4 regions of the Enterobacter sp. E14S genome follow, and region 4 is predicted to be linked to each of the others. Evidence: predicted binding sites of a transcription regulator. Region 4 holds the regulator's gene; each other region holds the start of a gene.
What was found. Region 4 encodes CRP, which controls carbon source genes, mostly activating them, when cyclic AMP is high. Its sites were predicted from a motif close to ATGTGANNNNNNTCACAT; they were not measured.
Positions count from the first base shown of each region.

Region 1: a site for CRP is predicted at 777-794, ahead of udp (uridine phosphorylase). Genes of this name have one in related genera too.
Region 2: a site for CRP is predicted at 1,484-1,501, ahead of epd (erythrose-4-phosphate dehydrogenase). Genes of this name have one in related genera too.
Region 3: a site for CRP is predicted at 1,118-1,135, ahead of ACZ6J2_RS09765 (ABC-F family ATPase). Genes of this name have one in related genera too.

Region 1 covers NZ_JBVODQ010000015.1:62,033-64,237, forward strand. The annotation lists gene ACZ6J2_RS21005 (dienelactone hydrolase family protein) at 1-662, opposite strand, end outside; gene udp (uridine phosphorylase) at 918-1,679, shown strand; gene rmuC (DNA recombination protein RmuC) at 1,819-2,205, shown strand, end outside.
Region 2 covers NZ_JBVODQ010000008.1:138,999-141,203, reverse strand. The annotation lists gene pgk (phosphoglycerate kinase) at 1-220, opposite strand, end outside; gene epd (erythrose-4-phosphate dehydrogenase) at 270-1,289, opposite strand; gene tkt (transketolase) at 1,631-2,205, opposite strand, start outside.
Region 3 covers NZ_JBVODQ010000003.1:340,849-343,053, reverse strand. The annotation lists gene ACZ6J2_RS09775 (GntR family transcriptional regulator) at 1-55, shown strand, start outside; gene ldtB (L,D-transpeptidase) at 98-1,018, opposite strand; gene ACZ6J2_RS09765 (ABC-F family ATPase) at 1,241-2,205, shown strand, end outside.
Region 4 covers NZ_JBVODQ010000009.1:151,725-153,929, reverse strand. The annotation lists gene ACZ6J2_RS17470 (phosphoribulokinase) at 1-273, shown strand, start outside; gene ACZ6J2_RS17465 (OsmC family protein) at 334-738, opposite strand; gene crp (cAMP-activated global transcriptional regulator CRP) at 1,050-1,682, shown strand; gene ACZ6J2_RS17455 (YccS/YhfK family putative transporter) at 1,740-2,205, shown strand, end outside.

The DNA of each region.
Region 1 (2,205 bases), on a different contig from region 4:
TTGGCCGCACGGAGCGCATGGCGCATGGTCTCTACCGAATCCAGCGAAATACCGGTGTCCTGACCGCCGTAAAGCCCTAACACGGGGGCGTTTAGCTCCGTGGCGATATCGACGGGATGTTTCGGTGAATTCAGCGTTTTCTCACCCACCAGTTTGCCGTACCAGGCGACAGCGGCTTTGAGCTGCGGGTTATGCGCGGCATACAGCCAGCTAATGCGTCCACCCCAGCAGAAACCGGTGACCAGAAGACGATGCGGATCGCCGCCGTTGCGCGCCGCCCAGCTGGCGACGTGGTCGAGATCGGCCAGCACCTGCGCGTCCGGGACTTTGCTCACCAGGTTGCTGAGCAATGTTGGAATATCGCTGTAGTCGTTCGGATCGCCCTGACGGAAGTAGAGCTCTGGCGCAACGGCCAGATACCCTTCCAGCGCCAGCCGGCGGCAGAGGTCGCGAATGTGTTCGTGAACACCAAATATCTCCTGAATCACAATCACGATGGGCAGCGGGCCCTCTGCCGATTTTGGCCGTGCGTGCCAGGCAGGCATATTCTCCCCCTGCGAGGGAATGGAGGTCTCACCCGCGGTAATTGCCGCTTCTGGCGTCGACACGATGGTTGAAGCATGTGGGGCCGCAGCAGGTGCAAAACCGGTTTTTTCAGTCATGGCATTCTCCGTACCAATGAGTTAGCGCAAAGGTAAATATAGACACCAGGTTAACAACTCACAGTGCCTTAAACGGTCTATCTTTTGTGCAGCACCTGGCGATATAACTTGTTAATGTGATGTGAATCACTTTTTTATGGAAATTCAATGTAATCATTTTCATTCATGGTGAGGTGTGTCACGAAAATATGCTTACTGCTTCTGTAAAGTACCGTTTTACTTCTTCTGACTAACCGACCCACAGAGGAGTCACTTATGTCTAAGTCTGATGTTTTTCATCTCGGCCTCACCAAAAACGATTTACAAGGGGCTACGCTCGCTATCGTCCCTGGCGATCCTGAGCGTGTGGAAAAGATCGCCGCGCTGATGGATAAGCCGGTCAAGCTGGCTGCCCATCGTGAGTTCACCACCTGGCGCGCAGAGCTGGATGGCAAAGCGGTGATCGTGTGCTCTACCGGTATCGGTGGTCCGTCTACGTCTATTGCTGTTGAAGAGCTGGCGCAGCTGGGCATTCGTACTTTCCTGCGTATCGGTACCACCGGCGCTATCCAGCCTCACATCAACGTCGGCGACGTGCTGGTCACGACCGCGTCCGTTCGTCTGGACGGCGCAAGCCTGCACTTTGCACCGATGGAATTCCCGGCAGTGGCTGATTTCGAATGCACCACCGCGCTGGTTGAAGCCGCGAAATCCGTGGGCGCAACGACCCACGTGGGCGTCACCGCCTCTTCCGACACCTTTTACCCGGGCCAGGAGCGTTACGACACCTTCTCAGGCCGCGTGGTAAGCCGTTTCAAAGGTTCAATGGAAGAGTGGCAGTCCATGGGCGTGATGAACTACGAAATGGAATCCGCAACGCTGCTGACCATGTGCGCAAGCCAGGGTCTGCGTGCCGGTATGGTGGCGGGCGTGATCGTCAACCGCACCCAGCAGGAGATCCCGAACGCCGAAACCATGAAGCAGACCGAAAGTCATGCAGTGAAAATCGTGGTGGAAGCAGCGCGTCGCCTGATCTAATCCTCTCTTCTGAAATCAAAGGCCGACGCGTTCGGCCTTTATTTTTTGCGTAGCGCCTCGCAGGAAAACCCTTTCAAACTGGACGTTTATACAGCACAATTCTATTTTGTGCGGGTAATACGTTGATGCAGGGGGCATTGTGGATATCTCGATCCTGATTTACGCGGTGATTGCGCTGGTGGGCTTAGGGATTGGCTGGCTGATTTCCAGCTACCAGCATGCGCAGCAGAAGGCCGACCAGCTGGCCGAGCGAGAAGAGATGGTCGCCGATTTAAGCGCGGCAAAACAGCAGCTTGCTCTGAGCGAACACTGGCGCGACGAGTGCGAATTGCTTAACAACGAGCTGCGTAACCTGCGAGACATCAACACGTCACTGGAGGCCGATCTCCGCGAAGTCACTACCCGCCTTGAATCCACCCAGCTGCATGCGGAAGACAAAATCCGCCAGATGATCAACAGCGAGCAGCGCCTCAGCGAACAGTTTGAGAACCTCGCCAACCGAATTTTTGAGCACAGCAACCGCCGC
Region 2 (2,205 bases), on a different contig from region 4:
GAGAGAACTCTTCGTTGTACTCGCCTTCAGTTGGACGACCCAGGTGGGAGGTGACCATCACTTTCGCGCCCTGCTTCAGAGCCAGTTCGATGGTTGGCAGAGATGCACGGATACGCGCGTCACTGGTCACTTTGCCATCTTTAACCGGTACGTTCAGATCGGCACGGATGAAAACGCGTTTACCAGCCAGATCCAGATCGGTCATCTTAATTACAGACATGGTGAATCCTCTCGTTGATTCTTAAAGTTTTGCAGACGCACAATGCGTCTTACCTGAAACCTTGAGCGGCCATTGCTAACGTGGTGTCGAGCATTCGGTTAGCAAAGCCCCATTCGTTATCACACCAGACCAGCGTCTTGATAAGGTGTGCGCCACTGACTCTCGTTTGCGTGCCATCGACGATGGCGCTGTGCGGGTCGTGGTTAAAATCTACTGAGACCAACGGTAATTCCGTATAGTCAACTATACCATGAAATGCCCCCTGTGCCGCTTTTTGCAGCAACAGGTTGACTTCACAGGCTTTTACCGGTTTTTTCACCGTCACGCTAAGATCGATTGCGGTGACGTTAATCGTCGGGACACGCACGGCAATCGCTTCAAACCGGTCATTAAACTGCGGAAAAATTCGGGTGATCCCTGCCGCCAGTTTCGTGTCCACCGGAATGATTGACTGGCTCGCAGCGCGAGTGCGTCGTAAATCCGGATGGTAGGCGTCAATAACCTGCTGATCGTGCATGGCGGAGTGAATCGTGGTCACGGTGCCGGATTCAATGCCATACGCATCGTCTAACAGTTTGATGACCGGAATAATGCAGTTAGTGGTACAGGAGGCGTTGGAAACAATGCGGTGTTCGGCCTGCAGCTCATGCTGGTTGACGCCAAACACGACGGTTGCGTCGAGGTCGTTACTTCCGGGATGAGAAAAGAGGACTTTTTTCGCGCCTGCAGCAAGATGCGCTTCGCCATGTTCGCGGTTGCCGTACACGCCGGTACAGTCAAGCACCACATCCACACCCAGTTCACGCCAGGGTAGCCCGGAGATGCTGTTCTCATGCAGCACGCGAATAGCGTCGTCACCAACAAAAAGTCGATCTCTTTCCTGGCGTACGTCCCAGGCAAAGCGTCCGTGGCTGGTGTCATATTTCAACAAATGCGCCATGCCCGTAGCATCCGCCAGTTCATTGATTGCCACCACGGTTATTTCCGCCCGACGTCCGGATTCATATAAAGCACGAACCACATTACGTCCGATGCGACCGAAGCCATTAATCGCTACGCGTACGGTCATAGATCTCCTGCAGAGCAATCCCTGAGTTTGAGGTGGCTGAAAGAGTAATCCAGCTACGCCCGAAGGGGAATCCTTGCTGTCACAAACTGCGATTGATTGGTCAATTGTCGAACATTTAATCGACTGAAACGCTTCAGCAAGAATAAGCGAATCGGGGAATAAAAGGAATGTCTGTCCAGATGAATAAGCGAGCTATATGACTTGCGTCACATTTTAGGTGGAATAATTTACGCCGAGGGAAAAGCAAAACGGTAACCGAAAGGTTACCGTTTTTAGTGTTTGCACCCTCTCCCCGAGGGAGAGGGCCGGGGTGAGGGCATCAGCCCGCACCGTATAAACAATTACAGCAGTTCTTTCGCCTTAGCGACAACGTTCTCAACGGTGAAGCCGAACTCTTCGAACAGCAGCTCTGCCGGAGCAGACTCACCGAAGGTGGTCATACCGACGATAGCACCGTTCAGGCCCACGTATTTGAACCAGTAGTCAGCGATACCCGCTTCCACTGCCACGCGAGCGGAAACCGCTTTAGGCAGGACGGATTCACGGTAAGCGGCATCCTGCTTGTCGAACGCGTCGGTAGACGGCATGGAAACCACGCGCGCTTTCACGCCTTCGGCAGTCAGTTTTTCCCAGGCTGCAACAGCCAGTTCAACTTCAGAACCGGTGGCGATGAAGATCAGCTCTGGCTGGCCCGCGCAATCTTTCAGCACGTAACCACCGCGAGCGATGTTCGCCAGCTGCTCTGGAGTACGCTCCTGCTGTGCCAGGTTCTGACGGGAGAGGATCAGCGCGGTTGGACCGTCCTGACGCTCAACGCCGTATTTCCACGCCACCGCGGATTCCACCTGGTCACATGGACGCCATGTGCTCATGTTCGGGGTCACGCGCAGGGAAGCCACCTGCTCTACCGGCTGGT
Region 3 (2,205 bases), on a different contig from region 4:
CCACTGCCACTATCGGTACGACCACGGCGGGATCGTGATCGTGAATAACGGATAAAAAAAAGCGGGCAACGAGGCCCGCTTTTTTAATGCTTCTCTGTCAGTTCAAACGCACCGGCATACCGGAGCGGTTCTGCACGGCCTGGTCAACAATCGCCGTTTCTACGTCTGGCTGAGAAGTCACCGCCTGCACCGCGCTGTTCAGCGTAACAGGGACGATTTCGTTGTTGTTGATCTGGTCTTCGCTGGTGGACAGCGGGTTGTGCACTTCGATGTAGCGGCTGCCGTCAGGCTCAGAGGTCGCTTTCACCGGTTCGTTGATGAACTGCACGCGCGTACCGACCGGCACGTTTTCGAACAGGAATTTGATGTCGTCGTTACGCAGGCGCACGCAGCCGTGGCTTACGCGTAGGCCGATACCGAAGTTGGCGTTGGTACCGTGGATAGCGTACAGGCGGCCAATGTACAGCGCGTATAGACCCATTGGGTTATCCGGGCCTGCCGGTACAACGGCTGGCAGCGGTTCGCCCGCAGCGATGTATTCCGCGTGCATTTTGGCAGTCGGCGTCCAGGTTGGGCCCGCTTTCTTACGCTCAACCTTGGTGGTCCAGTTCATCGGGGTGTCTTTACCCAGCTGGCCGATACCGATTGGCAGCACGATAACGGTGTTGGTGCCTTTCGGGTAGTAATACAGACGCATTTCGGCGCTGTTAATCACGATACCTTCATGAACGGTGTCCGGCAGGATCAGCTGCTGAGGAATATTCAGCACGGTGCCCGCTTTCGGCAGATACGGGTCAACGCCCGGGTTCGCTTCCAGCATGTTAGACAGGCCCAGCTGGTACTGCGCAGCGAAATACTCCAGTGGCTGAGAGTTACCTTCTGGTACCGTCACAACCTGGTTCTGGCCTACCAGACGGCTACCGTCTGTTGGCAGGGGATACGTCACCGCAGACGCGGTCTTACAAAAACCTACTACGGCTAACGCCGCCGCTAAAAGCGTTGTTAATTTCATGTTCATGTTGTGCGAGGTATCTAAGCCATTCTGGCGATGAGTTGATAAGTCTGAATCTGTGATGGGAGCGCATTATATGTGCATTCCCGCTTACAGGGAATTCAGATGTGTACGAAATCACATTTTTTTCGATTTTGTTAAAGTTTAGTGGATTGCCGCAACACGGGATCTCAATTCGGAATTGTGGCATAATGCCGTGTTTATCACACTTTTCGCAGGAATCTCCCCGTGTTAGTTACCAGCAACGTCACTATGCAGTTTGGCAGTAAGCCGCTGTTCGAAAACATTTCCGTCAAATTTGGCGGCGGCAACCGTTACGGCCTCATTGGTGCCAACGGTAGCGGAAAATCCACCTTTATGAAGATCCTCGGCGGTGACCTGGAGCCGACGCTCGGTAACGTTTCGCTCGATCCTAATGAGCGCATCGGTAAGCTGCGTCAGGATCAGTTCGCCTTCGAAGAGTTCACCGTGCTCGACACCGTGATCATGGGGCATGGGGAACTGTGGGAAGTGAAGCAGGAGCGCGATCGCATCTACGCGCTGGCCGAAATGAGCGAAGAAGACGGCTATAAAGTGGCCGATCTGGAAACGCAGTACGGCGAGATGGACGGCTACTCGGCGGAAGCGCGTGCGGGCGAACTGCTGCTGGGCGTCGGCATTCCGGTTGAACAGCATTACGGCCCGATGAGCGAAGTGGCGCCAGGCTGGAAGCTGCGCGTGCTGCTGGCACAGGCGCTGTTCTCTAACCCGGACATCCTGCTGCTCGACGAACCGACGAACAACCTGGACATCGACACCATCCGCTGGCTGGAGCAGACGCTGAACGATCGCGACAGCACCATGATCATCATCTCGCACGACCGTCACTTCCTGAACATGGTCTGTACGCACATGGCGGATCTGGACTACGGCGAGCTGCGCGTTTACCCGGGCAACTACGACGAGTACATGACGGCGGCCACCCAGGCGCGTGAACGTCTGCTGGCGGATAACGCCAAGAAGAAAGCGCAGATTGCTGACCTGCAGTCCTTCGTCAGCCGCTTTAGCGCCAACGCCTCTAAGTCGCGTCAGGCGACCTCGCGTGCCCGTCAGATCGACAAAATCAAGCTGGACGAAGTCAAAGCCTCCAGCCGTCAGAACCCGTTCATCCGCTTCGAGCAGGACAAGAAACTGTTCCGTAACGCGCTGGAAGT
Region 4 (2,205 bases):
CGCACCCATATCAACTTCCAGCGCGTGCCGACGGTGGACACATCCAACCCGTTCGCGGCCAAAAGCATCCCGTCGCTGGATGAGAGCTTTGTGGTGATCCATTTCCGCAATCTCGAAGGCATTGATTACCCATGGCTGCTGGCAATGCTGCAGGGCTCGTTTATTTCGCACATGAATACGTTAGTCGTGCCGGGCGGAAAAATGGGGCTGGCGATGGAGCTCATCATGACGCCGCTGGTGGAGCGACTGATGGAAGGGAAACAGATCGCGTGAGCATGTTCCCTCTCCCAATGGGAGAGGGTTAGGGCATCAACACGCACGATGCCCCATCAATCACGCCTCGAGCACTTCATACGAATGCGTGATTTTTACCGCTTTCTCCAGCATTAACGCCACAGAGCAGTACTTCTCCGCAGACAGGTCCACCGCACGCGAGACCGCCGCGTCTTTCAGCTCTTTACCGGTGACCACAAAGTGCAGGTTAATATGGGTGAACAGGCGTGGCGCCTCTTCGCGACGTTCTGACGTGAGTTTAACCTCACAACCCGTCACGTCATGACGACCTTTTTGCAGAATCGACACCACATCAATTGCGCTGCATCCGCCTGCCGCCATCAGCACCATTTCCATTGGGCTGGGTGCTTTATCGCCGGAGTTACCGTCCATCAAAATCTGGTGTCCTGACGCGGACTCGCCCAGGAACGTTAAACCTTCAACCCATTTCACGCGCGCTTGCATATTCATTAACTCCAACGTTGCATTTTTGGTGACAGATTACGCGTGCGTTACATTTCTCGCAATGGAAGGCGACCTGCATCATGCTGAAGCGAGACACCAGGAGACACGCGGCGAAAGCTATGCTAAAACACTCAGGATGCTACAGTAATACATTGACGTTACACGTGTATGCAGAGGACATCAAACTTTACTGGCTGCGAAACGTTACGGTAGCCGACTTCCCAGGGTATGGGTAAGAATTCGATTGCAACCCCAGAGTCCGGATGCATCTGATGACTCTGGTGACAGCTTATAACAGAGGATAACAGCGCATGGTGCTTGGCAAACCGCAAACAGACCCGACTCTCGAATGGTTCTTGTCTCATTGCCACATTCATAAGTACCCATCGAAGAGCACGCTGATTCACCAGGGTGAAAAAGCGGAAACGTTGTATTACATCGTTAAAGGCTCGGTGGCAGTGCTGATCAAAGATGAAGAAGGGAAAGAGATGATCCTTTCTTATCTGAACCAGGGCGATTTCATCGGTGAACTGGGCCTGTTTGAAGAGGGCCAGGAACGTAGCGCCTGGGTTCGTGCAAAGACAGCATGTGAAGTGGCTGAAATTTCTTACAAGAAGTTCCGTCAGCTGATTCAGGTTAACCCTGACATCCTGATGCGTCTTTCTTCCCAGATGGCGCGCCGTCTGCAGGTCACGTCAGAGAAAGTGGGTAACCTCGCCTTCCTGGACGTTACCGGCCGTATCGCACAAACCCTGCTGAACCTGGCGAAACAGCCAGACGCCATGACCCACCCGGACGGTATGCAAATTAAAATTACCCGTCAGGAAATTGGTCAGATCGTCGGTTGCTCCCGTGAAACCGTGGGTCGTATCCTGAAAATGCTGGAAGATCAAAACCTGATCTCCGCCCACGGTAAAACCATCGTGGTCTACGGAACGCGTTAATTCCGCTTAAACGGCGTGCCATCGCAAGGTGTCACGCCGTTTTTGTCTCTACTCCCCATGTGGCGCAGGCTGATCTATCACCCGGAAGTTAACTACGCACTGCGACAAACGCTGGTGTTGTGTCTTCCTGTGGCCATAGGCCTGATCCTCGGACATCTTCAGCAAGGCCTGCTGTTTTCCCTCGTGCCCGCCTGCTGCAACATTGCCGGTCTGGACACGCCGCATAAGCGCTTTTTCAAACGCCTGATTATCGGTGGCTGCCTGTTTGCCGGGTGTAGCCTCGCCGTACAACTCCTGCTCGCCCGGGATATCCCGCTGCCGCTGATCCTGACCGTGCTGGCGATGACGCTCGGCGTCACGGCGGAAATCAGTTCGCTGCACGCCCGCCTGCTTCCCGCTTCGCTGATTGCGGCCATTTTCACGCTGAGCCTCGCCGGGAACATGCCGGTGTGGGAGCCGCTGCTGATCTACGCCCTGGGGACATTATGGTACGGGCTGTTTAACTGGTTTTGGTTCTGGCTGT